One region of the Streptosporangium sp. H13245 genome, then DNA from elsewhere that is predicted to be linked to it. Evidence: predicted binding sites of a transcription regulator. Region 1 holds the regulator's gene; the other holds the start of a gene.
The links. Region 1 encodes HrcA, which represses chaperone genes, less so after heat shock. Its sites were predicted from a motif close to TTGGCACTCTCNNNNNGAGAGTGCCAA; they were not measured.
Positions count from the first base shown of each region.

Region 2: the regulator HrcA is predicted to act here: its motif matches at 9,024-9,050, upstream of groL (chaperonin GroEL).

Region 1 is NZ_JBSZKT010000015.1:93,730-108,087, forward strand. Features, by position in the region: gene ACW9TB_RS22425 (hypothetical protein) at 1-541, shown strand, start outside; gene ACW9TB_RS22430 (16S rRNA (uracil(1498)-N(3))-methyltransferase) at 603-1,334, opposite strand; gene dnaJ (molecular chaperone DnaJ) at 1,428-2,570, opposite strand; gene hrcA (heat-inducible transcriptional repressor HrcA) at 2,585-3,598, opposite strand; gene ACW9TB_RS22445 (hypothetical protein) at 3,781-4,548, shown strand; gene ACW9TB_RS22450 (DUF3097 domain-containing protein) at 4,607-5,422, shown strand; gene ACW9TB_RS22455 (DUF4870 domain-containing protein) at 5,447-6,127, shown strand; gene hemW (radical SAM family heme chaperone HemW) at 6,144-7,355, opposite strand; gene ACW9TB_RS22465 (hypothetical protein) at 7,501-8,334, opposite strand; gene ACW9TB_RS22470 (glycoside hydrolase family 18 protein) at 8,576-9,853, shown strand; gene lepA (translation elongation factor 4) at 9,936-11,774, opposite strand; gene ACW9TB_RS22480 (glycoside hydrolase family 18 protein) at 11,849-12,850, shown strand; gene rpsT (30S ribosomal protein S20) at 13,027-13,299, shown strand; gene holA (DNA polymerase III subunit delta) at 13,476-14,358, opposite strand, start outside.
Region 2 is NZ_JBSZKT010000011.1:26,845-41,202, reverse strand. Features, by position in the region: gene ACW9TB_RS19025 (helicase-associated domain-containing protein) at 1-1,802, shown strand, start outside; gene ACW9TB_RS19020 (hypothetical protein) at 2,115-2,678, shown strand; gene ACW9TB_RS19015 (DNA repair helicase XPB) at 2,888-4,534, shown strand; gene ACW9TB_RS19010 (hypothetical protein) at 4,723-5,037, opposite strand; gene ACW9TB_RS19005 (HelD family protein) at 5,169-7,190, shown strand; gene groL (chaperonin GroEL) at 7,288-8,913, opposite strand; gene ACW9TB_RS18995 (cold-shock protein) at 9,424-9,624, opposite strand; gene ACW9TB_RS18990 (MoaD/ThiS family protein) at 9,972-10,247, opposite strand; gene thrC (threonine synthase) at 10,270-11,550, opposite strand; SAM riboswitch class I at 11,565-11,707, opposite strand; gene ACW9TB_RS18980 (S1 family peptidase) at 11,851-13,368, opposite strand; gene ACW9TB_RS18975 (RNA polymerase sigma factor) at 13,572-14,129, opposite strand.

The DNA.
Region 1 (14,358 bases):
GGTTCTCGTCGCGGCGACCGTCGTCATGGTGGTTCCCCAGTTCCGCGAGCAGGTGATCCCCCGGGTGAGCACCGAAGGGGTCAACTTCACCGAGGCGACCCCTCCCGTCGACGGGTCGGCCACCTCGCGTCCCCCGGCGCCCGACCCGCAGCCGCCGTCCAACCACGCCCCGCTCCCGGCCGTCAGCAGGTCGGGTCCCGGTGCCACGATGCTCCCTCCGACGCCCACCACGTCCAGGAGCGCGACCTCCAGCGCGCGGCCGACCTCCAGGACCAACCCGGCGACGACGGTTCCCAAGCCCGCGGCGACGCCGACGCCCACCTGCCCCACCTCCCTCGACAGCCCCGACGCCGAGCCCAGCGGGGTCCCCGCGAGGTGTGAGGAGGTCGAGGCGACACCGACGCCGACGAGGACGCGGACGAGGCCACCGGCTCCCTCGGAGAGCCCGTGCTCGCCCGACGAGTGCGCGCCCTCGGACGACGTGTCGCCCCCCGTGCCGACGGAGGCGAGCACCCTCGCCCCGACCCCCATCCAGAGCTAGCGCGGTGACCGGTCACGGCGAGCCCTGACCGGTCCTCCTCGAAGGGTCTTCGCGGCAGGTGTTACCAGCGGCCGGTGCGCGTCTGGAGCACCGCCGCCGCGACGACCCCGGCCGTCGAGGTGCGCAGCACCGTCGGCCCGAGCAGCGCCGGTACGGCCTTGGCCTCGCGGAACGCGGCGATCTCCTCCCCGGACACCCCGCCCTCGGGGCCGACCACCACGACGATGTCGCCGCCCGCGGGGAGAGGCAGCCCGGACAGCGGCGCGGCGGCCTCCTCGTGCAGCACGACCCCCAGCGCCGCCGCCGACAGCAGGCCCGTCACCTTCGCGGTGGAGGCGAGCTCCGTCACCTCGGGCAGGTGGAAGCGGCGCGACTGCTTGCCCGCCTCGCGGGCCGTGGAGCGCCAGCGGGCCAGCGCCCTGGCCGCCCGCTCGCCCTTCCACTGGGTGACGCACCTGGCCGCGGACCAGGGAACGATCACGTCGACCCCCGCCTCGGTCATCATCTCCACGGCCAGCTCGCCCCGGTCGCCCTTGGGCAGGCCCTGGACCACGACCAGGCGCGGTGACGGCGCGGGCACGTCGTGGCGGCGCAGCACCTCGACCCGGAGCGAGTCCTTGCCCGCCTCGATCACCACGCACTCGGCGACGGAGCCCGCCCCGTCGGTCAGGTCGAGCCGCTCGCCCGCCCGCAGCCGCCGTACGGCCGCCGCGTGGCGTCCCTCGGGACCGCCGAAGACGAACTCCGGCCTGGCCAGGTCGCCGGGCTCGGCCAGGAAGACCGGGACGGTCATGGGCCGTCGGGGCGGACCGCGCCGGGGTGCCGCGACCGGGAACGGGCCGGGACGACGCGCGAAGCCGAACGTCCCGGCCGGGAGCGGGCCGCGTCAGCGGCCATTGAAGGCGTCCCGCAGGCGGGAGAAGAAGCTCTGCTGCCCGGGGGCGAACTTGCCCGGCGGGCGCTCCTCGCCGCGGAGCCTGGCGAGCTCCTTCAGGAGGTCCTCCTGCTCGGTGTCGAGGCGGGAGGGGGTCTCCACGTTCACGTGGATGAGCAGGTCGCCCCGGCCCGTTTCGTTCAGCCGCTGCACGCCCCGCCCGTAGAGCGGGATCGTCTGCCCCGACTGCGTGCCGGGGCGGATGTCGAGCTCCTCGGCGCCGTCGAGCGTCTCCATGGTCAGGATGGTGCCGAGCGCGGCGGCGGTCATCGGGATCTGCACGGTGCAGTGCAGGTCGTCGCCGCGCCTCTCGAAGATCTCGTGGGGACGCTCGACGATCTCCAGGAACAGGTCTCCGGGCGGGCCTCCACCCGGGCCGATCTCCCCCTCGCCGGCGAGCTGGATGTGGGTGCCGTCCTCGACCCCGGCCGGGATGCGGACCTTGATGGTCCGCCGGGTGCGGACCCTGCCGTCGCCGGAGCACTCCTGGCAGGGGTTGCGGATGATCGATCCGAAGCCGCCGCACTGGGGGCAGGGCCGGGAGGTCATGACCTGGCCGAGGAAGGACCGGGTGACCTGGGACACCTCGCCACGGCCGTGACACATGTCACAGGTGTCGGGGTGGGTGCCCGCCGCGGCGCCGGAGCCCGTGCAGACCTCGCAGACCACGGCGGTGTCGACGACCAGCTCGCGGGTGGTGCCGAAGCCCGACTCGCGCAGGTCGAGCTCGACCCTGATGGTGGCGTTGCGCCCTCGGCGGGCCCGGGAGCGGGGACCTCGCCCGCCGCCGCCACCGGCCGCGCCGAAGAAGGCGTCCATGATGTCGCTGAACGGGAACCCGGCGCCGAAGCCCCCGGCCCCCGCGGCCCCGCCCGAGGCGAACGGGTCGGCGCCCATGTCGTACATCTGTCGCTTGCCGGAGTCGGACAGGACCTCGTAGGCCTGCGTGATCTCCTTGAAGCGCTCCTGGGTCTCGGGGTCGGGGTTGACGTCGGGATGCAGCTCGCGCGCCAGGCGGCGGTACGCCTTCTTGATCTCCTCCGCACTGGCGTCGCGGCGCACCCCGAGGGTGCCGTAGTAGTCGCTCTTAGCCACTTTTCGTTGACCTCTTATGATGCAGCCAGGATCTGGCTGACGTAGCGTGCCACCGCGCGCACCGCGCCCATCGTGACCGGGTAGTCCATTCGCGTCGGGCCCAGCACACCGAGCCGGGCCAGTTGCTTGTCCCCAGAACCGTATCCGGCGGCGACGATGGACGTGCCCTGGAGTCCGGTGTAGGGGTTCTCCGATCCGATCCGCACGGTCAGCGCGGAAAGGTCGGAGGTCTCACCGAGCAGTCGCATGAGCACGACCTGCTCTTCCAGGGCCTCCAGCACGTCGCGGAGCCCGACGGTGAAGTCGGCTCCCGCGAGGTTGGCGGCCCCGGCAAAAACGATCTTCTCATCATGCCTGTCCACCAGGGACTCAAGCAGTACGGACAGGATAGTGGCCGCGAGCGGCCGGTCCTCCGTGGGCAGCCGCTCCGGCAGGTCGGCGACCCTGTCGGGGACGCTGGTGAGCCCGCATCCGTCGAGGGAGGCGTTGAGCATCGCGCGCAGATGGGCCACGCGCTGCTCGTCGACGACGTTGGTCAGCTCGACCACGCGCTGCTCGACCCTGCCGGTGTTGGTGATCAGCACGAACATCAGCCGGCGCTCGCTCAGCGGCACCAGCTCGACGTGCCTGACCGTCGAGTGGGTCAGCGTCGGATACTGCACCACGGCGACCTGCCGGGTGAGCTGGGCCAGCAGCCGCACCGTCCGCATGACGACGTCGTCGATGTCCACCGCGCCCGCGAGAAAGCTCTCGATGGCCTTGCGTTCCGCGCTCGACAGGGGTTTCACCTGCGAGAGCCGGTCGACGAAGAGCCGGTAGCCCTTGTCGGTGGGCACCCGGCCGGCGCTGGTGTGGGGCTGGGCGATGTAGCCCTGCTCCTCCAGAACCGCCATGTCGTTGCGGATCGTCGCCGGGGACACCCCCAGGTTGTGCCGGTCCGCGAGAGCTTTCGAACCCACCGGCTCGTTGGTGGACACGTAGTCCTCGACGATGGCGCGGAGCACGGCGAGCTTGCGGTCGTCGACCAACGTGGTCACCTCCCTGCCTGCGTTCAGAGGGAAACACGAGGTTTGGCACTCTGTGTTCCCGAGTGCCAAGTGTACGGCCCCGTCGCGGAAGGCGCGATAAGCAAGAGCTGCGGATGATGACGGCAAGCCGTTGTCAAGTCAACTGCTATCGCGATCCAAGCGACACCCACCACAATTTGGTCATGTCCAACGATTTCGGTTCTTATCCGGGCGACGCCTCCCGCGGCCCCGGTCACGGCGGCCCCCAGCAGCCGCCGTATGGCCAACAGCAGTACGGCCAGCAGCAGTACGGCCAGCAGCCCCCCTCGTACGGTTACGCCCCTCCCGGCTACGGCGCCCCGCAGGGACCGCCGCCGCCCAGCGGGAAGATCAAGCCGAGCATCGGATGGATCGTCGGTGTCTGGCTGCTCGCCCTGGTCAGCATCATCATCGGCGTCGGCGGCTTCGCCGGCGGCCTCGTCGGCGCGGTCACCGACGCGGCCCCGACGAAGACGTTCGCCCCCGGCGAGGCCGCGACGGTCGCGATCGACCCGGCGGACAAGCCCGCGATCTACGTCGCCACCGGCGGGCCCACCCAGTTCGGGTGCACGCTGAAGGGCGGCACGGGCACGCCCCGCCTGCAGAAGCCCGACATCCAGCAGACCGTCGCGGGATCCGACGGCGTCACCTGGGAGATGGGCCTGCGGGTCGGCGTGGACCAGGCGGGCGACTACCAGGTCCAGTGCTCCGCCGACCCCGCGGAGGGCACGACCTTCGGCGTGGGCAAGGAACTGGCCGCCGACTCGCTGGTGGGCGGGGTGGCCGCCCTGTTCGTGATCCCCGGTATCGGGTTCCTGCTCGCCATCGTCGTGACGATCGTCGTGATGGTGAAGCGGAGCGGCGCCCGCAAGCGCCAGGCCGCCGCGGTGCCGGTGGGGCAGTGGGGACAGCCGGGACCCTACGGCAGGTGACGGTGGTGTTTGCTAGCGTCCCACCTGATCCCCGGCGAGAGAGGGTGGGCGGTCGGTGATGTACGAGCGTGACGTTCTGGCGGGAGACTGGCGGCGCCCCCGCAGGGGGACGATCCCCCAGGTTCCCGCGGAGCTCGACCTGGTCGTCGAGGACGCCGACGGCGGCTTCTGCGGCGCCGTGGTGGCCTGCGACAAGGAGGCCGTCACCCTGGAGGACCGCTTCGGGCGCCGGCGGGTGTTCCCGCTGGAGCCGGCCGCGTTCCTCCTGGAGGGCAAGGTGGTGACGCTCGTACGGCCCGCCGCCGCGCCGCGCGGCCCCCGGCGGAGCGCGTCGGGCTCCATCGCGGTGGAGGGCCTGCGGGCCCAGGTCGCCAAGGAGAGCCGGATCTACGTGGAGGGCGTGCACGACGCCGCGCTCGTGGAGAAGGTCTGGGGGCACGACCTGCGGGTCGAGGGCGTGGTCGTGGAGTACCTGGAGGGGGTCGACCACCTGCCCTCGATCGTCGAGGAGTTCGGCCCGGGGCCGGAGCGGCGGCTGGGCGTGCTCGTCGACCACCTGGTCCCCGGTTCCAAGGAGAGCCGGATCGCCGCGCAGATCTCCTCACCGCACGTGCTGATCGTCGGGCACCCGTTCGTGGACGTCTGGCAGGCGGTCAGGCCGCGCGTGCTCAAGATCCCTTCCTGGCCGTCGGTGCCACGCGGCGTGCCCTGGAAGGAGGGCGTCGTCGCCGCGCTGGGCTGGAATATGGAGCCCGCCGCCGCATGGCGCCGCATTCTCGGATCGGTCACGACATATGCCGATCTGGAACCCGAGCTCCTCGGCCCCGTCGAGGAATTAATCGACTTCGTGACGGTTCCCGGCGAGGATGGCTAGGCCGTCAACCCATCAGGAGGGGACATGAGCGAGAACCCCGAGGACCCACCGGGCGACGACCGGACACGGCGTATCGGTGACCCCCCTCCCGGCCATACCCGGCCGGGTCAGAGCCCCCCGCCCCCGCCCCCGGGGTACGGCCAGCCCGGCCCGCCCGGCCAGGGCTACGGCCACCCGGGACCGGGCTACGGGCCTCCCGGCCAGGGCTACGGGCAGCCGGGCCAGGGCTACGGGGGCTACCCGCCGCCCGCCTCCCCGTACGACGCGGGCGGCTACCAGAGCGGCCACCAGGGGGGTTACCAGCCCGGATACCCCGGCTACGACGCGTACGGCGCGCCGCAGGGGTACGGCTACCAGGTCCCGCCGGGGACGTACGGCCCGAGGCCGGGCAGCGACGACACCACCATGTCGATGCTCGCCCACCTGCTGGGCCTGCTGACCTCCTTCGTCGGGCCGCTGGTGCTCTATCTGGCGAAGAAGGACGAGTCGCCCTACGTGCGCGACCAGTCCGCCGAGGCGCTCAACTTCCAGCTCACGGTGCTGATCGTCTACGTCGTCTCCTGGGTCCTGGCGTTCGTGCTCATCGGTTTCGTGCTGATGTTCTTCCTCTGGATCGGATCGATCATCATGTCGATCGTCGCCGCGGTGGCGGCCAACCGGGGAGAGAGATACCGCTACCCGATGAACATCCGCTTCGTCAGCTGACCCGCCCGAGAGTCCCTCAGGTGAGGTCGCGGACCAGCGCGTCGGCCAGCAGGCGGCCGCGCAGGGTGAGCACCGCGCGGCCCGCCTTGAACGACTCCACCTCCAGCAGGCCGTCGGCCAGCGCGCGGGCGACCACCGGGGGGCGTTCCAGCTCCCCGAGCGGGAAGCCCCTGGCGAGCCGCAGCTCCAGCATCAGCCGCTCCACCGCCCTGTCCCGCGGGCCCAGCACCTCGCGCGCGTGCGCGGGCGAGGTGCCCGCGGCCAGGCGCTGGGCGTAGGCGGCGGGGTGCTTGACGTTCCACCAGCGGGTGCCGCCGACGTGGCTGTGCGCCCCGGGGCCGACGCCCCACCAGTCGCCGCCGGTCCAGTAGAGGAGGTTGTGGCGGCAGCGCCCGGCCTCCGAGGTCGCCCAGTTGGACACCTCGTACCACTCGAACCCCGCCTCGGCCAGCATGGCGTCGGCGATCAGGTAGCGGTCGGCCGCCACGTCGTCGTCGGGCATCGGCAGCTCGCCGCGCCTGATCCTGGCGGCCAGCCTCGTCCCGTCCTCGACGATCAGCGAGTACGCGGAGACGTGGTCGGGTCCCGCCTCGATCGCCGCGGCCAGTGACGCGCGCCAGTCGTCGTCGCTCTCCCCCGGCGTGCTGTAGATCAGGTCGAGGTTGACGTGGTCGAACCCCGCCTCCCGCGCCTCCCGTACGGCCCGCGCGGGCCGGCCGGGGGTGTGGCGGCGGTCCAGCACCTGGAGCACGTGCTCGCGTGCGCTCTGCATCCCGAAGCTCATCCGGTTGAACCCGCCCGCGCGCAGCTCCGCCAGGTAGGCGGGGTCCACCGACTCGGGGTTGGCCTCGGTGCTCACCTCCGCGCCGGGGGCGAGCCCGAACTCCTCCTCGATCGCCCCCAGGATCCGTACGAGGTCTCCGGCGGGAAGCAGGGTGGGGGTTCCCCCGCCGAAGAACACGGTCTCGACGGGGAGGCGCGCGGCGCCGAGGTTGGCCCGTGCCCGCCGCACCTCGTCGACGGCGGTGTCCGCGTAGTCCTTCTGCGACGCGCCGGGGCCGAGCTCGGACGCCGTGTAGGTGTTGAAGTCGCAGTAACCGCACCGGGTCACGCAGAAGGGGACGTGGACGTAGAAACCGAAGGGCCGCTCGCCGAGCCCGGCGAGCGCGCTCTCCGGGAGCTCGCCCGAGGCGGGCGCGGGATCCCCGTCGGGAAGTGTGGATGGCACGCCCCAAGTCTGCCGCTTCCTCCGCGATGCCCGGTACGCCGAGGATCAGGTACGCCGAGGATCAGGCGACCAGGGACGCCGACCGGCTGGAACGCCTGCTCGGGGACACCGACCGGCTCGAAGTGATGGAACCCCCGCCCGGGGGTCAGATCTCGTGCTCGTCCCGCACCGGCAGGTCGTACCGCCGGGCGAGGGGGTTCCACAGCCTCAGGAAGCCCTTCTTGGCCGTGGTCGCCTCGCCGGAGAAGGCGAGCCCCCGCCGGTAGTCGTCGTCGCCGCTCCAGGCGCGGTCGCACCCGGCCTCCTGGCGGGTCGCCCAGGCGAGGAACGCCTCGTCGGCGTCGAGCGAGGCGGTGAGGGCCCTGGTGAGGCGCTCCTTGACCGCGTCGCCGCCGTCGAGCGCACCGACCCCCAGCGCCCTGACCTGGACCACCTGCTCGCGGCGGGCGGCGGTGATCCGCTGGAGCGTGGCGAGCCCGGTGGCGGTGCCCTCGCAGGAACGCAGCTGGTCGAGGGCCGAGCCGAGGCCCGACCTGGAGCCGCCGCTGTCGGCGAGCAGGGCGTCGAGGACCCTGGCCTGGGTCTCGGCGTCCCCGGGCCCCTGTGGGACCCGCGCGACCCGCCCGGCAGGGGGCGTCCCGGTCTCGGCCTCCGCCCGGTCACCGCTCGCCGCCGTCCGGATGCCGCCCGCCACGGACGTGCCGCCGTCTCTCAGGGTGAGCCAGAAGGCCCCCGCGGCGACCGTCATCACCGCGAAGAGCGTGGCCAGCGCGACCGGCGGCCAGACCTTGCGGTCCTCGCGGGGCGGCCGGTCGCGGCCCCGCGACGGTGCCGGAGCCCAGCCTCCCGGCGTGGGCGGCCGGGGCCGCTCGTCCGGCGGGAGATGCTGCTGCCAGTCGGCGGGGTCCTGCCGCCACTCCCCGGGCGGGATCCGGCTCCCGCCCGGGGGAACGGGCTGGGCCGGTGGGGACTGGCTCACCGGGGGCTGCCCCCCCGTCGGCGCCCCACACCTGGGGCATCGCGGCAGCCCGCTCACAGGGGTGCCACACCGGTTGCAGAACGCCTGCTGCTCCATGCCTTACCAAGTTAGTCGAAGCATCCCGCCGCCCACCGGTCAAAACGCCGTTGGCCGTTGACGGCCAGATCACGCAGGTCTACGATCCGGGGAAACTTAAAGGAAAGTTTCCTATAAGTTACTATTCCAAGCAGTGGAGAAGCCCGTGCAGAGACTCCTCCGTAAAGTGATCGCGGCAGCCCTCGCCGCGGGTCTCGCGGCGGTGGCCGTTCCGGCCCCGGCCCAGGCCCAGACCCCCCAGGGACACGGTGACCGCTACAAGCGGGTCGCCTACTTCATCCAGTGGGGCGTCTACGGTCGCAACTACCACGTCAAGGACATGGAGACCAGCGGCGCCGCCGCCAAGCTGACTCACATCAACTACGCCTTCGGCTTCGTCAACGCCGAGGGCACCTGCTACTCCCCCGACCCGTGGGCCGACTGGCAGCGCCCGGTGCCCGCCGAGCAGAGCGTGGACGGCGTCGCCGACGAGGCGGGCCAGGCGCTGAACGGCAACCTGAACCAGCTGAAGAAGCTCAAGGCCAAGCACCCCGGCCTCAAGGCGCTGATCTCCCTCGGCGGCTGGACCGGCTCGAAGTACTTCTCCGACGCGGTGCTCACCCCCGAGAGCCGCGCCAAGCTGGCCGCCTCCTGCATCGACGTGTGGCTCAAGGGCAACCTGCCCGGCACCGCCCCCGGCACCGGCGCGGGCGTGTTCGACGGCATCGACCTCGACTGGGAGTGGCCCGGCTCCTCCGGCGAGGTCGGCAACGTCATCCGTCCCGAGGACAAGCGGAACTTCACCCTGTTCGTCACCGAGATCCGCCGCCAGATGAACGAGTTCGACCGGCGTACCGAGCTGACCGCCTTCCTGCCCGCCGCCGCCGCGAAGATCGACGCGGGCTTCGAGGTCCGCGACGTCTTCAAGCAGCTCACCTTCGCCACCGTCCAGGGCTACGACCTGCACGGCCCGTGGGAGACCGTCACCGGCCACAACGGGAACCTGTTCAACGACCGCCGCGACCCCAACCCGGTGAAGTACAGCGTGGACCAGACCGTCCGCGACTACATCACGCGCGGCGCCCCCGCCAAGAAGATCGTGGTGGGCGTGCCGTCGTACGGCCAGGGCTGGACCGGCGTCACCGGCGGGAAGAACGGCCTGTACGGGACCTCCACCGGCCCGGCTCCCGGCACCTTCGCCGCGGGGACCGAGGACTACAAGGTCCTCGTGAACAAGCCCGGCAAGCGCTACCGCGACCTGCTGACCGGGTCGGTGTGGCTCTACGACGGTAACGAGTTCTGGTCCTACGACGACCCGGCCTCGCTGCTCCAGAAGGCGGCCTACATCCGCCTGAAGGGCCTCGGCGGCTCGATGATGTGGTCCATCGACCAGGACGACAACAAGGCGTCGCTCACCTCGGCGCTCTACAGCGTCCTGCGCTGAGCGACCCCCTCATACCGGGCGAGGCCGCAGGATCTGGGTCACCAGCGGCCTCGCCCGCACGTTTTACAACCGCCCCCGGCGGCTACTTCTTGGGCTTGTCCGTGGAGGACTCGGTGGACAGCGCGGCGACGAACGCCTCCTGGGGCACCTCGACGCGGCCGACCATCTTCATCCGCTTCTTGCCCTCCTTCTGCTTCTCCAGCAGCTTGCGCTTGCGGGAGATGTCGCCGCCGTAGCACTTGGCGAGGACGTCCTTGCGGATGGCGCGGATGTTCTCACGGGCGATGACCCGGGCGCCGATCGCCGCCTGGATCGGCACCTCGAACTGCTGCCTGGGGATGAGCTCGCGCAGCTTCTTGGCCATCTCGACCCCGTAGGCGTACGACTTCTCCCGGTGGACGATCGCGCTGAAGGCGTCCACGGCCTCGCCCTGGAGCAGGATGTCGACCTTGACCAGGTCCGACTCCTGCTCGCCCGAGGGCTCGTAGTCCAGCGAGGCGTAGCCGCGCGTACGGGACTTGAGCTGGTCGAAGAAGTCGAAGATGATCTCGCCGAGCGGCATGGTGTAGCGGATCTCGACGCGGTCCTCGGACAGGTAGTCCATGCCCTGCAGGTTGCCCCGGCGGTTCTGGCACAGCTCCATGATGGCGCCGATGAACTCCGAGGGGACGAGCACGGTCGTCTTGACCATCGGCTCGTAGACCTTCTCCACCTTGCCGGTGGGGAACTCCGAGGGGTTGGTGACGACGACCTCCTTGCCGTCCTCCATGATCACCCGGTAGACCACGTTGGGCGCGGTCGAGATGAGCGAGAGGTTGAACTCGCGCTCCAGCCGCTCGCGGACGATCTCCATGTGGAGCAGGCCGAGGAAGCCGCAGCGGAATCCGAAGCCCAGGGCCGCGGAGGTCTCCGGCTCGTAGTCCAGGGCGGCGTCGTTGAGCTGGAGCTTGTCCAGCGCCTCGCGAAGGTCGGGGTAGTCGTCCCCGTCGATGGGATACAGGCCAGAGAAGACCATGGGCTTGGGGTGCTCGTACCCGCTGAGCGCCTTGGCGGCCGGACGCGTCACGGAGGTCACCGTGTCGCCGACCCGCGACTGGCGGACGTCCTTCACACCGGTGATCAGGTAGCCCACCTCGCCGACGCCGAGCCCCTGGTCGGCGATCTTCGGCTCGGGCGAGATGACGCCGATCTCCAGCGTCTCGTGGGCCGCGGTGGTGGACATCATCAGGATGCGCTCGCGCTTGCCCAGGTGGCCGTCCATGACCCGGACGTACGTGATCACGCCCCGGTAGGTGTCGTACACCGAGTCGAAGATCAGCGCGCGGGCGGGCGCGTCGGCGTCGCCGACCGGGGCGGGGATGTTCGCCACCACGTGGTCCAGCAGCTCGCGGACGCCCACGCCGGTCTTGCCGGAGACCCTCAGCACGTCCTCCGGCTCGCAGCCGATGAGGTGGGCGATCTCCGCGGCGTACTTCTCCGGCTGGGCGGCGGGCAGGTCGATCTTGTTGAGCACCGGGATGATCGTCATGTCGTTGTTCATGGCCAGGTAGAGGTTGGCCAGCGTCTGCGCCTCGATGCCCTGCGCGGCGTCGACCAGCAGGATCGCGCCCTCACACGCCTGGAGCGACCGGGAGACCTCGTAGGTGAAGTCGACGTGCCCGGGGGTGTCGATCATGTTGAGGACGTAGTCGGCGTCGCCGACCCGCCACGGGAGCCTGACCGCCTGCGACTTGATCGTGATGCCGCGCTCGCGCTCGATGTCCATCCGGTCGAGGTACTGAGCGCGCATGGAACGGTCGTCGACCACTCCGGTGATCTGCAGCATCCGGTCGGCGAGCGTCGACTTGCCATGGTCGATATGCGCGATGATGCAGAAGTTGCGGAGCACAGCGGGGTCGGTCTGGCCAGGCTGAATGCGCACCGGGGTCCGTTTCAACAGATTGATGACGATCACACGGCTGGCATGCCAGCCGTCTTCCATGGTGACATGTCCGGGTGATTGCCCGGACCAGAGCACGGCGCGGCCTGCGGTTCCTCGCTATGGTGGCGGCCCTGCTCCTCGCGCTTCCAGGGGTGGCCGTGGCCACCCTCACCCTGCAGTTTACCGGGACACCCGCCCCCTGGGCGAAGACGACCGGCCACGACGCCCTGTGGCTGGGCCACGCGTGGGTCGACGGCCGCAAGACGGCCGACGACGTGCGTACCCTCGCCACCCGGCTGAGGAAGACCGGGATCAAGGACGTGTACGTCCATTCCGGCCCGTTCGATCCGGACGGGACACTACCCGTCGGCAAATACCCGAAGGCGGCCGACTTCCTGAAGTGGTGGCGCGAGGAACTCCCCAAGGTCAGGGTGTCGGCCTGGCTCGGCCAGAAGGTCGACGGCGTCCTGGACCTCGACGACGCGGCCTCCAGGCAGCGCGTGCTGGACGGCGCCCGCGCGATCACGGCGCTCGGCTTCGACGGCGTCCACTACAACTTCGAGCCGATCGGCGACGGCGACACCGACTTCCTCGACCTGCTGACCCGGACCCGCGCGATCGTGGGCGACGGCCTGCTCTCCACCTCGACCCCGCAGATCGAGCCCTTCCCGCTCGTCCGCCCGGCCGCGCGCGCCGCCATCGGCCGCGACAAGTACTGGTCGCCCGACTACTTCGCCCAGGTGGCGAAGCTCACCGACCAGGTGGCGATCATGACCTACGACTCCTACCTCCCCTTCCCCTCCGTCTACGGCGGCTACGTCGTACGGCAGAGCTCGCTGGCGCTGGAGCTCGTCCCCGAGGAGAAGACGGTGCTGATCGGCGCCCCGGCCTATCACGACCACGACGTCCCCTGGGCCGACGAGGCCGAGAGCGTCGAGAACGCGGCCCGGGGCGCCCGGCTGGCGTTGACCTCGTACGGCAAACCGCGCGAGCGGTTCGGCCTCGCGCTCTACGTCGACTTCGCCGCCACCAAGGAGGACTGGGTGGAGTACGAGAAGTTCTGGTTCAAGCCGTAGGGATTCTGGTCTTCTGGTCCGAGCCACCGGGACCACACGCTAAACTGATCAGGCATCCCTCTGCCCGGCCTGTCGATTTGAGTGTCGACCACGGCAGTTGGTAGCCTAGTCAACTGCGTGTGGCGCGCCCTCTCTGCCCGCGCGCCCCATCCAACGACATTCACCGAGGCTTCTTCGTGGCGAACATCAAGTCCCAGATCAAGCGCAACCGGCAGAACGAGAAGGCCCGGCTGCGTAACAAGGCTGTCAAGTCTTCCCTGAAGACGGCCATCCGTAAGTTCCGCGAGGCCGCCGAGCAGGGCAACGTCGAAGAGGCCGCCGTGCTGCAGCGCGCCGCCTCCCGCCAGCTGGACAAGGCCGCCAGCAAGGGCGTGATCCACAAGAACCAGGCTGCCAACCGCAAGTCGGCGATCGCCCAGCGCGCCGCCGCCCTGTCGGCCGCCAAGTAGTCCCACGCATCGCCGAACGCCGCACCCCTCGCCGGGGATGCGGCGTTCTCGCGTTTCTTCTCTTCTCCCGGCCCCTCTTCTCCCAGCTCCGCCCGAGGAAGTTTCCTCTCCCTGCCCCGCCCAAGGAATCCGGATCGCCCGAGGAATCCGGGGCCCGGCCGACCCGGGCGGCTCCCCTAGCGCCCCGTGCGGCTGGCCACCACGGTCTGGACCATGTGCTCCAGCGCGTACGCGGGGTCGGCCCCGCCGCCCTTCACCTGCGCGTCGGCGGTGGCGGCGGCCTGGATCGCGCGGGCGAGACCCTCGGGTCCCCAGCCGTTCAGCTGCCGCTGGACCCGGTCGATCTTCCAGGGCGGCATGCCGAGATGGCTGGCGAGCTGACCGCCCCTGAGGTTACGGGGAGCGCCTCCCACCTTGGCCAGCGAGCGCAGGCCCCCGGCGAGCGCGCTCACCAGCAGAACCGGGGCCGTACCGGTCGAGAGCGCCCAGCGCAGCTGCTCCAGGGCGTCGCCCAGCCGCCCCTCGACGGCCGAGTCGGCCACGGTGAACCCGCTGACCTCGGCCCTGCCCCGGTGGTAGCGCGCGACGGCGGCCTCGTCGATCGTCTTGCCGGGGGTGTCGAAGGCGAGCTGGCTGCACGCGGCGGCCAGCTCGCGCAGGTCGTTGCCCACGGCGTCGAGGAGCGCGGAGGCGGCGTCGGCCCCGATGGTGCGTCCGGCCCGCTTCAGCTCCGCCTTGACGAACGCCAGACGCTCGGCCGGTTTGGTCACCTTGGTGACGGAGACCACCTGGGCCCCGGCCTTCTTGACCCCGTCGACCAGGGCCTTCCCCTTGACTCCTCCCGGGTGGACGAGGACGAGCACGGTCTCGTCCGCCGGGTGGGCCGCGTAGGAGACGATCTCGGCGATGACGTCCTTGCCGAGGTCCTGGGCCGAGCGGACGACCACCACGGACCTGTCGCCGAACAGCGAGGGCGACGTCATGCGGGTCAGCTCCCCGAGCTCCATCTTCGAGCCGGGGAGGTCGTGCACTTCGGCGGTCGGATCGGCCGCCCTGGCC
Region 2 (14,358 bases), on a different contig from region 1:
GCGGCCGGGTGCCCAACGCCCGCCGCGAGGTGCGGGCCGCCACGGCCCAGTCGCCGATCGAGCAGCTCCTGTCCAGGGCCCTGCTCGCCGCCACCGGCGAGGAGACCGTGGTGCTGCCCCGCGAGGTCGCCCTGTTCCTGCGCGGCGGACGCGTGCACCGGGACCTGTCCCCCCTCCCGCCCGCGACCGAGGGCACCGAGCGCGACCGGGGGCTCGCCGAACGCACCGCGGCCGGGCAGGCGTTCACGTTCACCCGCGCGGTGGAGGAGCTGTGCGAGCGCTGGAGCGCCGACCCGCCCGGCGTGCTGCGCAGCGGCGGCCTGGCCGTGCGCGACCTCAAGCGGACCGCGGGCCTGCTCGACCTGCCCGAGTGGGTGGCGGGGCTGATCATCGAGGTGTCGTACGCGACGGGGCTGGTCGCGGCGAGCGGCACGGTCGACGGCGACTGGATGCCCACCCCCGTCTACGACGGCTGGCGGGTGAAGGCCACCGAGGACCGCTGGGTGATGCTGGCCACGGCCTGGCTCACCATGGACCGGATGCCGGGGATCATCGGCGAGCGCGACGAGCGCGACCGGCTGCTCAACGCCCTCCACCCCGACCTGCGCCGCCCGGCCGCCGCCGAGGTCCGCGCCACGACCCTGGGCATGCTCGCCTCGACGCCGGGGGTGGCGCCCACCCTCGACGCGGTACGCGAGCGCCTGGCCTGGGAGCAGCCCCGCCGTCGCGGGGGCCACCGCGACCAGCTGGTGGAGTTCACGTTGCGCGAGGCCGAGCAGATCGGCGTCACCGGGCTCGGGGTGCTCGCGGGCCACGGCCGCGCCCTGCTCCCCGACCTCTCCGGCGTCCCGGCCGGTCCCGGTGGCGGCCGTGCGGCGTCCGCCGCCCACCTGCTGCTCCCGCTGCTGCCCGAGCCGCTCGACCACGTGCTCCTCCAGGCCGACCTGACCGCGGTCGCCCCCGGGCCGCTCACCGGCGACCTGAGGCGGTGGCTGGCGGTGGCGGCCGAGGTGGAGTCGACCGGCGGCGCGACGGTCTACCGCTTCGACGAGCGCTCGATCCGGCGGGCCCTGGACGCCGGGCAGGGCGCCGACGAGCTGCTGGCCATGCTGGAGCGCCACTCGACCACGCCCGTGCCGCAGCCGCTCAGCTACCTGGTCACCGACGTGGCCAGGCGCCACGGCCGGATGCGCGTCGGCACGGCGAGCGCGTACGTGCGGTGCGACGACTCCTCACTGCTCGACGAGGTGATGGCCGACAAGCGGGCGATCCCGCTACGGCTGCGGCGGCTCGCCCCCACGGTGATCGCCTCCAAGTCCTCCCGTCCCGCGCTGGTCGACTCGCTGCGCGCGATGGGCTACGCACCGGCGGCGGAGTCGCTCGACGGTGACGTGATCATCACCCAGCTCGACGTCCGCAGGACCGAGGCCACGTCGGCGGGTCGTTCCCCGGTCACGTTCGTCGGCCACGAGGCCGACGTGGTCGCGGCCGCGGTGCGCGCGGTGCGCGCGGGTGACGCCGCGCACCAGGCCCGCCGCGCCCCGGTGCCCGCCCCCGGCGGCCAGGTGCCGCGCTCCCCGGCCACCGCCACGATCACCGCCCTGCGCGAGGCCATCCGGCAGGGGTCGCAGGTCTGGATCGGCTATCTCGACTCCCAGGGCAACGCCACCAGCCGGATCCTCGAACCCGCCCGGATGGAGGGCGGTTACCTCACCGCCTACGACGAGACGCGGGCGGCGGTGCACCGCTTCGCCCTGCACCGCATCACCGGCATAGCGGACATCGTCAGAGATGCCCCCTGACGGTCCCACAGGGGGGCGGGAAGGCTCGTACGACCCGGCGTGCCGGGGGAGGGCAGGAGGTAGTCTCGGTTGCGGGACGGGCCCGCCGCGAGCCCGGCCGGCGGTCCGGGGTCCGGCGACGGCGCGTCGTCCGCCGCCTCGCCCGCCGGGGCGCGAGGGTCCTCCCCAGGGCTCCAGCCGCCGGGATGTGACCGAGAGCTGCCGGGATGCGACCGAGTCCATTCGCCTATGGCGCGCGGCTCACGACCCATATCGTGATATCAGTTGACGTTCTGAGCTCCACAGAAGCTCCACAGAAGCGAGAGATCCCCAGTGAGCAGCGGTCACTCCGAAGGCCCCAGCACCAATCCGGACGACTGGAAGAGCCCCTACACCACGGGACCGGGCCAGACCCCGGGTCACGACCGGCAACCGTACGGCTACGAGCAGACCCAGCAGAGCCACCAGCCCGAGTACGTCCACCCCGATTACGGCCAGCCCGATTACGGCCAGGTCCCGGGCTACGGCCAGACCTCCGGCCACACCGACCAGGGCTACACGCGTGGATACGGCGAGCAGCCCTACGGGCAGGGCTACGCGCAGGGGCATGGCTACGGGGCCCCGCCGTCTCACAACGTCGAAGGTGTCAGGACGCACGCGATCATCGCCCTGGTCGTCAGCATCGTGCTCGCGCTGAGCTGCTTCGTGAGCCTCGGCGGCGTGGTCGGCACCATCCTGTCGGGCCTCGCGATGGGCAGGGTCGACACCGACCCGCGCGGCGCGAGAAACCTGCTCAAGTGGACCTGGATCAGCGTCGGCGTCAACATCGCGCTGCTCGTCCTGGGCGTGGCCTTCTTCATCGTCGCCGGCATCAACGGCGCCTTCGGCACGAGCTGACCGTGCCGGAGACCGCCTGCCGGGCCGTACGCGCGACGGACGGGCATCCGGCGGGCGGGCGCGCGGGATCGGGCGGGGCGGGCGGGACTGCGGGGGCGCTTCCGTCTGTTGCATACAGGGAGCGCGGGACGCGGGACGATCCGGCGGGCGTCCGCGAGTGCGACCATGAGCTGATCCGCCGTAACCTGCGGTAACCAAGGGAGAAGTCTGTGACTGACGGACCATTGATCGTCCAATCGGACAAAACCCTGCTCCTTGAGGTCGATCACGAACGGGCCGGGGAGTGCCGCAAGGCGATCGCCCCGTTCGCGGAGCTGGAACGCGCCCCCGAGCACGTGCACACCTACCGGATCACCCCCCTGGCGCTGTGGAACGCGCGGGCCGCCGGGCACGACGCCGAGCAGGTGATCGACGCGCTGATCGCCCACAGCCGCTATCCCGTGCCGCACGCGCTGCTGGTCGACGTCGCCGAGACGATGTCGCGCTACGGCAGGCTCCGCCTGGAGAAGAACCCCGTCCACGGGCTCATCCTGACCAGCACCGACAGGGCCGTGCTGGAGGAGGTCCTGCGCGCCAAGAAGATCCAGCCGCTGCTGGGCGAGCGCCTGGGCGACGACGGCGTGGCGGTGCACCCGAGCGAGCGCGGCAACATCAAGCAGCACCTGCTCAAGCTGGGCTGGCCCGCCGAGGACCTGGCCGGATACGTCGACGGCGAGCACCACCCGATCGCGCTCACCGAGGACGGCTGGGAGCTGCGCGCCTACCAGCGGGAGGCCGCCGAGGCGTTCTGGCACGGCGGCTCCGGCGTGGTCGTGCTCCCCTGCGGGGCGGGCAAGACGATCGTGGGCGCGGCGGCGATGGCGCAGGCCAAGGCGACGACGCTGATCCTGGTGACCAACACGGTCTCCGCGCACCAGTGGAAGCAGGAGCTGCTCAAGCGGACCTCGCTGACCGAGGACGAGATCGGCGAGTACACCGGTACGAAGAAGGAGATCCGGCCCGTCACCATCGCCACGTACCAGGTGATGACGACCCGCAGGCAGGGCGTCTACCGGCACCTGGAGCTGTTCGACGCCCGCGACTGGGGCCTGGTCGTCTACGACGAGGTGCACCTGCTGCCCGCGCCGATCTTCCGGATGACCGCCGACCTGCAGGCCAGGCGGCGGGTGGGCCTGACCGCGACGCTCGTGCGCGAGGACGGCAGGGAGGGCGACGTGTTCTCCCTGATCGGCCCCAAGCGGTACGACGCGCCGTGGAAGGAGATGGAGAACCAGGGCTGGATCGCCCCGGCCGACTGCGTCGAGGTGCGGGTGACGCTGACCGACGAGGAGCGGCTGGCCTACGCGATGGCCGAGTCCGAGGAGCGCTACCGGTTCTGCGCGACCACGCCGTCCAAGACGCGGGTGACCGAGGCGCTGGTCAGGCGGCACCTGGACGAGCAGGTGCTGGTCATCGGGCAGTACATCGACCAGCTCGACGAGCTCGGCGAGCACCTGAACGCGCCGGTGATCAAGGGAGAGACGAAGATCAAGGAGCGGGAGCGGCTCTTCCAGGCGTTCCGCGACAAGGAGATCCAGGTCCTGGTCGTTTCCAAGGTCGCCAACTTCTCCATCGACCTGCCGGAGGCGGCGGTGGCCATCCAGGTGTCGGGCACCTTCGGGTCCCGGCAGGAGGAGGCGCAGCGGCTGGGCCGGGTGCTGCGGCCGAAGGCGGACGGGGGCGGGGCACGGTTCTACTCGGTGGTCAGCCGTGACACCGTGGACCAGGATTTCGCGGCGCACCGGCAGCGGTTCCTGGCCGAGCAGGGGTACGCGTATCAGATCATCGACGCGGACGACGTGCTCGCCGGAGAATGACCCCACATGGCGAACACGTCGTCAATTTGTGTCAGGTCCACGAAATCCCGCGGGCTTTCGACAAACAAACCACCCCCTCGCTAGGCCTAGAGGCCACTGGCGACATACCCCCATGATCTGTGGGAGTCACCATGTTCGCCACGCTTTTTCGCCATTTCCATGGAGAATTACAGAGGGTGTCAGCGTGGTTACCGAACGATCAGGCCTCCGGCGAAGAGAATGCCCTCCGCGATCACCCAGGCGACCACCGCGGCGGTCATCAGAACGGTAAAACGATTTTTGTCGCCGCGCGTCACCGGCGCCAGCAGAGCGCCCGCCGTGCAGCAGGCCGCGACGGCCGCGAACAGGGACGACACTCCGACCACCCCGTCCAGCCTGTCCGCGCAGCCGGGATCGGAGCAGAAGGCCTCGAACCCCCAGCCCGCGAACACGGAAAGCCCCCAGAGCGCGGCCAGGAGAAGATTCGCGACGGCCGGTATGACAGGAGAGATCCGCACGATCATTGGGATACCCGCGACCGCCGCGTCCCAGTCCGCCGTTAATCCTTTTGAGACGCGGGAGGACCACCGCTAAGCTGGTCGATTCGCTGCCCGATGACCACCACCTCCGTTTATCGAATGGGAGGCGCTTCAGCGTGCCCGCACATCAATTGGCCCCCGACATAACCGACGACACCGCCCGGATCCTCGCCGCCGAGCGCGAGCATCTGGCCGTCTCCAGGGCGGCGCTGCGCGCGATGCGCGAACACGCCCGCTCCCTCTCCTCCGACGCCGCCGGAGACTGGGTCTCCCAGCAGATCCTCCAGGCGCTGCTGGACCAGCGCGTCGAGGCGCTCGCCGACCACTCCGGCACCCCCCTGTTCTTCGGCCGCCTCGACCGCCAGGCGGGAGACGACCTTCCCGGTACGGTCTACGTCGGGCGCAGGCACGTCCACGACGACAGCAGCCGCCCCCTGGTCATCGACTGGCGGGCCCCGGTCTCGCGGGCCTTCTACCAGGCCAGCCCGTCCGACCCGATGCGCGTCGCCCTGCGCCGCAGGTTCGGCTACCGGGGCGGCGACCTGACCGCCTACGAGGACGAGCGCCTCGACCAGGGCGGTGCCGCCCTCGCCCAGAGCAGGATCCTCACCGAGGAGATCGAGCGCCCGCGCTCGGGGCCGATGCGCGACATCGTCGCGACGATCCAGCCCGACCAGGACGAGATCGTCCGCTCGGACCTGGGACAGACGGTGTGCGTCCAGGGCGCCCCCGGCACCGGGAAGACCGCCGTCGGCCTGCACCGGGCGGCGTACCTGCTCTTCACCCACCGCGAGCGGCTCGCCCGCTCGGGCGTGATGATCGTCGGCCCGAACCGGGCGTTCCTCTCCTACATCTCCTCCGTGCTCCCCGCCCTGGGCGAGGTCAAGGTCGACCAGACCACGGCCGCCGGGATCCTCGGCGACCACTCCGCCCCGGAGGATCCCGCCATCGGCACGATCAAGGGCGACGCGCGGATCGTCCCCGTGCTCGGGCGCGCCCTGTGGATGCACGTCGTCAAGCCCACCGAGGGCGTGCTGTTCACCAAGGGGATCAACCGCTACCGGGTGGCCGACCACGAGGTCCGCGAGATCGTCGCCGCGCTGCGCGGCACCACCCGCTACGGCCCGGGGCGCGCCACGCTCGCCCAGCGCCTCGCCCACCTGGTGCTCGTCCGGATGGAACAGCGCGGCGAGTCACCCGACGACCGGGTGCAGGACGCGGTGGCCAGGTCCAAACCGGTCAAGCAGCTCGTGGACGCGGTCTGGCCCAAGCTGACCCCGCAGCAGGTGCTCCACCGGCTGTTCAGCGACCCCGCCTTCCTCGCCGCCGCCGCCAAGGACGACCTCACGGCCGAGGAGCAGTCGCTGCTGCTGTGGGCGAAGCCCGCCAAGTCCTTCCGCTCGGCCAGGTGGTCGGCGGCCGACGGCGCGCTGATGGACGAGCTGGCCGACATGATCGAACGGACCGTCCCGCTGGGCCACCTGGTCGTGGACGAGGCCCAGGACCTGTCGGCCATGCAGCTGCGGGCCCTGGGGCGGCGCTGCCGCACCGGCTCGGCCACCGTGCTGGGCGACCTCGCGCAGGGCACCACGCCCTGGTCCGCCCGCTCCTGGACGGAGGTCCTGACCCATCTCGGCTTCGAGGACGGCGCGGTCACCGAGCTGACCCTCGGATTCCGGGTGCCCCGCGAGGTCCTCGACTACGCGGCCAGGCTGCTGCCCTCCGTCGCCCCGGACCTGGCCGCCCCCCGGTCGCTGCGACCCGGCGCGGGCTCGCTGTCGGTGCGCCCGGCACCCGACCTGGCCGAGGCACTGGCCCGCGCCGCCGAGGAGGCGCTCGCCCGCGAGGGGTCGATCGGCGTCATCGTCCCCGACGCCTCGGTGAGCGCGGCGTCCAAGGCCCTCGCCCACCTGGAGCACCGGGTGCTGAGCCCCGACACGGTCGACGACCACCGCCTCCTGGTCATCCCGGCCTCCCTGGCCAAGGGACTGGAGTACGACCACGTGATCGTCTCCGAGCCCGCCGACATCGTCGACGCGGAACCCCGGGGCCTGGCCCGCCTCTACGTGGTCCTGACCCGCGCGGTCACCTCCCTCACCGTCCTGCACTCCAGGCCGCTCCCCGCGCAGCTCGGCTGACCTCGGGGCCGCGTACGGCCGGGCGCGCGGAGACCAGGACACAAAAAGAGGCGGCCCCGGCACTTCGGGGTCGCCTCTTTTTCGAAAGCGCGTGGACTTAGAAGTCCATGTCGCCGCCGCCGGGCATGGCGGGGGCGGCTCCGGCCTTCTCGGGCTTCTCGGCGATGACAGCCTCGGTGGTGAGGAACAGCGCCGCGATGGAGGCGGCGTTCTGCAGCGCCGAGCGCGTCACCTTGGCCGGGTCGATGATGCCCGTCTCGAACAGGTTGACGTACTCGCCGGTGGCCGCGTTGAGGCCCTCGCCCGCGGGAAGGTTGCGCACCTTCTCCACCACGACGCCGCCCTCAAGGCCGGCGTTGACGGCGATCTGCTTCAGCGGCTCCTCCAGAGCCTTGCGGACGATCGCGGCACCGGTGGCCTCGTCGCCGAAGAGCTCCAGCTTGTCGAACGCCTTGGCGCCGGCCTGCAGCAGCGCCACGCCACCGCCGGGGACGATGCCCTCCTCGACGGCCGCCTTCGCGTTGCGAACGGCGTCCTCGATGCGGTGCTTGCGCTCCTTGAGCTCGACCTCGGTCGCCGCGCCGGCCTTGATGACGGCCACGCCGCCGGCCAGCTTGGCCAGACGCTCCTGGAGCTTCTCGCGGTCGTAGTCGGAGTCGGTGTTGTCGATCTCGGCGCGGATCTGGTTGACCCGGCCGGCGATCTGGTCGGCGTCACCGGCACCGTCGACGATGGTGGTCTCGTCCTTGGTGACGATGACCTGGCGGGCCCGGCCGAGCTGGTCCAGGGTGGTGGACTCCAGCTTCAGGCCGAGGTCCTCGCTGATGACCTGGGCACCGGTCAGGATGCCGATGTCACCCAGCATGGCCTTGCGGCGGTCACCGAAGCCCGGCGCCTTCACCGCGACCGACCGGAACAGGCCACGGATCTTGTTGACGACCAGGGTGGCCAGGGCCTCGCCCTCGACGTCCTCGGCGATGATCAGCAGCGGCTTGCCGGCCTGCACGACCTTGTCGAGAACCGGGAGCAGGTCCTTGTTGGCGGACACCTTGGAGTTGACGACCAGGATGTACGGGTCGTCGAGGACGGCCTCCATACGCTCCGGGTCGGTGACGAAGTACATCGAGATGAGGCCCTTGTCGAAGCGCATGCCCTCGGTGAGCTCAAGCTCAAGACCGAAGGTGTTGCTCTCCTCGACGGTGATGACGCCTTCCTTGCCGACCTTGTCCATCGCCTCGGCGATCATCTCGCCGATCTGCGGGTCACCCGCGGAGATGGACGCCGTGGAGGCGATCTGCGCCTTCGTCTCCACGTCCTTGGCGAGCTTGGACAGCTCCTCCGACACGCGCTCGACGGCGGCCTCGATGCCCTTCTTCAGGGACATCGGGTTGGCGCCGGCGGCGACGTTGCGGAGACCCTCGCGTACGAGAGCCTGAGCGAGCACGGTGGCGGTGGTGGTGCCGTCACCAGCGACGTCGTCGGTCTTCTTGGCGACTTCCTTGACGAGCTCGGCCCCGATCTTCTCCCACGGGTCTTCGAGCTCGATCTCCTTGGCGATGGAGACACCGTCGTTGGTGATGGTGGGGGCGCCCCACTTCTTCTCCAGAACGACGTTGCGGCCCTTGGGGCCGAGGGTCACCTTGACGGCGTCCGCGAGCTGGTTCATGCCACGCTCGAGACCGCGCCTGGCGTCCTCGTTAAACGCGATCATCTTGGCTGCCATACGGCTAGACCTCCCAGAGACAGGGTGGCTTACACCGGACCGAGCCGACGCCCGCGACGGCATGTGGGCCCACGACTCCGTTCGGCGGGCCCCATCGCCTCGATCCAGGATTGGCACTCTCTATGCGCGAGTGCCAACAATCTGTTTAGCACTCTACCCCAACGAGTGCAAGCCACGATCCGTTGACCTGGGCCGCGGGCGGAGGGGGCTTCAGCTCCGCGTCATGCCACCGTAGATCCCGCGTCACGTCGGCGTACGCGGCATGTCATCGTCGGCGCGCGGCCCGCGCCACCTCGGGGGTTCGTGTCGTCACGACGGGTCCCGTGCCGCGCCCGGCACTCTCTTCCCCCGCGCGCCCGTACGCCCTGGGCGACCTCGGCGCGCCCCGTGCAACGCGAAGGCCCGGCTCGCCGGTTGGGGGGCGAGCCGGGCCTAGGCGGTCAGGATCCAGCGGACTGCGATACCTCGGGATCCACCGGCTCTTCCCTGCGAATTCACGTAACGGCTACGTCAGACCGCCCGGACGGACTCCGCCTGGGGGCCCTTCTGACCCTGGGTGATCTCGAACTCGACCCGCTGGCCCTGCTCGAGGGCACGGTAGCCATCCATCATGATCGCGGAGTAATGGACGAACACATCCTTACCACCGTCTACCGCGATGAAGCCGTAGCCCTTGTCCGCGTTGAACCATTTGACGGTGCCCTGCGCCACTTGCGACTCCTCTTACTGGTCTTATAGGACGACGCCCATTCCTCTCGCGAAGTCCTCAATCTCCGGGGCGGACTTCGCTCCGTCGATCGTTCCGACCATACCTGTGGGAAGCGGTAGGGCAACAGAGTCAAGCACCAAACTACCTCTTTACTAGAGCTTTCTGTACGAGAGCAGAGTTTCACCATCACTATTAGTTAGTTAAGGGTCACGTTATTCATCCGCGCCACAAATATGAGCTTGTGTCATAAAACACGGCACCCACCCGGCCGGAGCCGGGTGGGTGCCGTGAAGTCGCGAGCCCACAGGGGGCGGGGCGGCGCGGTCAGGGCCGCGCGAGGGCGGGAGAATCAGCCTCCGGCCACCGCCGGGATGATGGAGACCTGAACGCCGGGGGGCGTGGCCGTGTCGAGGTTGTCAACAAAACGGACGTCCTCATCCCCCACATAGACGTTGACAAAACGTCGGATCTTTCCCGCTTCATCAAGAATCCGGGCACCGATCCCCGGGAAGTCCGCGTCGAGCTTCTGAAGAACATCGCGCAGGGTCTCCCCCTCTCCGTTCACCTCGGCGGCACCATCGGTGTAAGTCCGGAGAATCGTCGGAATCCGCACAGAAACGCTCATAATTCAGTACCTTTCACGATTTCTAGGCGATAGCCGCACGGAATGCGTCAAGAGAAGGCCGAATCACCGCGGTCGGGCGTGCCTCCGCGGCTACCGCGTCGAGGGTCTTGAGACCGTCGCCGGTGTTGAGGACCACGGTCTCGGCGTCGGGGTCGAGCGTGCCCGAGGCGACCAGCTTGCGCAGCACCCCGACGACGACGCCTCCCGCGGTCTCGGCGAAGATGCCCTCGGTCCTGGCCAGCAGCCGGATCGCGTCGACGATCTCGGCGTCGGTGACGTCCTCGACCGCGCCGCCGGTGCGGCGGGCGATGTCCAGGACGTACGGGCCGTCGGCCGGGTTGCCGATCGCCAGCGACTTGGCGATCGTGTCCGGCTTGACCGGGCGGATCACGTCGTGGCCCGCCTTGTAGGCGGCGGAGACCGGGGAGCACCCCTCGGCCTGGGCCGCGAAGATCTTGTAGGGCTTGTCCTCGACGAGGCCGAGCGCGATCAGCTCCTTGAAGCCCTTGTCGACCTTCGTGAGCTGCGAGCCCGACGCGACCGGGATGACGATCTGGTCGGGGACGCGCCAGCCGAGCTGCTCGGCGATCTCGTAGGCCAGCGTCTTGGACCCCTCCGCGTAGTAGGGCCGGAGGTTGACGTTGACGAAGCCCCACTGGTCGCCCAGCTCGTCGCCGATGAGCTCGGAGCAGAAGCGGTTCACGTCGTCGTACGTGCCCTCGATGCCGATGAGCCTGCCGCCGTACACGGAGGCCATGACGATCTTTGCCTGTTCGAGGTCGGAGGGGATGAAGACGCAGGCGTCCAGCCCGGCCCGCGCGGCGGCGGCGGTCACGGCACCGGCCAGGTTGCCGGTGGAGGAGCAGGAGAGGGTGTGGAAACCGAAGTTTCTGGCCGCCTCGACGGCGATAGCCACCACGCGGTCCTTGAAGGAGTGCGTGGGGTTGCCGGAGTCGTCCTTCACGTGCAGGGAGCGGATGCCCAGCTCGCGGGCGAGGTTTCCGGCGTTGACGAGCTTGGTCCAGCCGGGCGCCATGTTGGGCTTGGAGGCCACGTCCGCGGGGACGGGCAGCAGCGAGCGGTAGCGCCAGATGTTGGTCGGCCCCTCGGCGATCCGCTCCCGGGTCACACGCCCGAAGTCGTACGCGATCTCAAGGGGCCCGAAACACTCCGTACAGGCGAAGTCGGGACCGAGGTCGTAGCGGGCACCGCACTCCCGGCAGGACAGGGCCACGGCGGGGCCGAAGCGCCGGTCGTCGGCACGAGCGGAGGAGGAGGTGTTCTCAGTGGTTGCGAGCGCCATGAAGCGAGGCCTTTCCCTCATCTTCGTCTGCGGACCACCCTGGTCACAGACCGGAATTGGCACCTGTCCCGGCCGACCTCGTTCAGATCACGAGTCTTGAACCGGGATGGTTGCCGGGGCTTCGCAGGGCCGGTCCCTCCACCCCTCTGGATGAGCAAATATTCAGTTGGAAACCTGACGCGCAGGTCCTAAGCACTCTACCTCGCCCCGCCGTCCTCCTGACCTCTTGTCTCACTGGGCGAGACTTGACGTGTTATCCAGCGGAACCGGCGGGTTCGGGGCCCAGGTCGCGAGGACGGGTCACGGTGTCCTGTACCCCAGGGTGTAGGGGCCGGAACCGGTCGCTGCGAGCACCCGGTAGCGGTAGTAACCGGCCGTACCGGTGTAGGAGATCCTCTCGTCGGGACCCGCGCCGTCGGAGGTGGCGACGATCAGCCAGCTCCCGCCGCTCCACTTCTGCAGGTACAGGTCGAAGTCGGTGCCGTCACCGGCGTCCAGGCAGGCGGTGTGAAGACCCGTGACGGTCGACGCGTAGTACCGGCCGCCCGGCCGGTAGACGGACCGGCCGGTGGCCAGGGTGCCGCTCCGGGTGTACGGGAAGCCGGTGCAGGTGCCCGTGACCGGTGGCGGCGGGTTGCCCGCGGTGGTCCTCAGGTCCAGGCCGTAGGCGGTGAGGATCTCGCCGACCGGCTGGAAGTAGGTGGTGCCGCCCTGGCCGCAGTTGCCCGAGCCGCCGGAGGTGACCCCCTGGGCCTGGTCGACGGAGATGAAGGCGCCGCCGGAGTCGCCGGGTTCGGCGCAGACGTTGGTCCGGGTCAGGCCGAAGACGGTGCCCTGGGGATAGGTGACGCTGGCGTCGCGCTGCTGGACGAGGCCGCAGTGCCAGTCGGTGGTGGATCCGGACCGGCAGATCGAGGCCCCCTCGATGGCGATGCGGGCGCCCGCGACGGGAACGGTGCCGCCCGCGCCGTTGTCCACCGCCGGGGTCGCCGCCCAGTGGGCGTTGGTCTCGATCCAGGAGTAGTCGTCGCCCGGGAAGGAGGAGCCCTGGAAGACACCCTGGACGACCCGGTTGTAGCCGGTCGTGGCGTCGCCCGGCCTGCCGCAGTGCCCGGCGCTGACGAAGCCGTTGTGAGTGCCCCTGATCACGGGGAAACCGATCGAGCAGCGGCTGACGACGCCGATGTAGTAGGCGTTGCCGCCCACCAGGTCGTGCAGGGGCAGCGGAACCTCGGTGGAGGGCAGCACGACCACCGCGCCCGTGTCCACGCCCGCGCTCTCGACGAAGTTCTGGGCGTTCTCGGGTTTCGGGGAGAGGACGACCACCTTGTTGCTCTTCACGTCGACGAAGCGCGCGCTCGACACGAGCGGCTTCGGGGGCAGGGCGTCGTCGATCTTCTGTTTGATCGCGGCGAGCCGCTCCAGCGACCTGGGGACGACCTCGGCCAGGGCTCCCGCTTCGAGGATCGCGGGGATGTCGGCGGGAGCGGTGGTGGCCACCACCAGGGTGTGCGCGCTGTTTCCCCGGAGCCAGGCTCCGCCAAAACGATGGCCGAGCCTCCTGCCCAGCCGTGCCGCGATCGGGCTCAGGCGGATCTCGTTGAGCAGCCGCGCCTGGGCCTGGACAGGGGTCAGCCCCAGGCCCCGCTCGATCGCCTCCAACATGCCGGGCGGCGGCTGCCGCGCCACCGACGCGCCCGCGACGGCGGGCGGGGCTTGTGCGTCCACCTCGCGTCCGGCACCCGCCGGTACGGCGGCCAGGGCGAGTGCGGTGAAGATCAGGGCGCATCCCGTGACGACGACGTGTCTGCGGAACATGCGGGCTCTCCTCGACCTCTGCCTGCGAAGCGCGAGGGGGATCACCACATGTCATCGCTTGGTCACGCGATGCGGGCAACGCCACCTTAAATCAGGTGAGGCCACCGGGACCGTACGCCACGCGGAGGGTGCCCACCGGCCGATCGGCCCCGCTTTCCCGGGCCGCGCACGGGTCCCGTCTCGGAAAGGATCCTCGGAAAGGATCAGAAGCCGTAGGCGTCGCCCAGGGCTCCCTGGACGTACTTGCGCGCCTGGTGGATGCGTGACTTGGCGGTGCCCAGCGGGATCTTGAGCTGCTCGGCCACCTCGTTGTAGTCGAGCTGGCAGATGTCGCGCAGCACCAGCGCCTGGGCCAGCTCGGGCTTCTCGGCCTCCAGCGCCTCCATCGCGTCGAGCAGGTCGAGCCGGGACCCGGCGATCACGCTCACCCGGGCGACGTCCGGCTTCTGCAGCGGCAGCTCGTCCGAGCTCTGCTCGGCGGCGCGGCGCTTCAGCGAGCGGTAGGTGGTCCTGGCGCAGTTGGCGGTCACGATGTGCAGCCAGGTGCTGAACCGGGCACGCCCCTCGAAGCGGCCGATGTTGCGCGCCACCGCGAGCAGGGTGTCCTGGCATGCCTCCTCGGCGTCCTGCCGGAAGGGGAGGATCCGGCCGCAGTGCCTGAGCACGGCGGGCTCGATCCGCTTCAGCAGCTCACCGAGCGCGCGGTGGTCTCCCTGGGCGGCCGATCGGGCCAGGTCCTCGGTCGTCTCGTCCAGCGCCATCACAGGCCCCCATCAGCGGTCACGGTCGTTGGACATCCTATGGTCGGGACCTCGGACGGTGTCCCTCCCTCCCCGCCACAAAAAGAGGGATACAGCGGGGCTCATCACTTCACCTGCTGACAAGAGCTGACACAATTCGATGAACGCCATTCTTTCGTTGACCTGAAGAGCGAGGACAGCCCGGTGAGGTGCCGGTTAACCTTCAGGACAGGCGTGTCCCTAGCCAGTG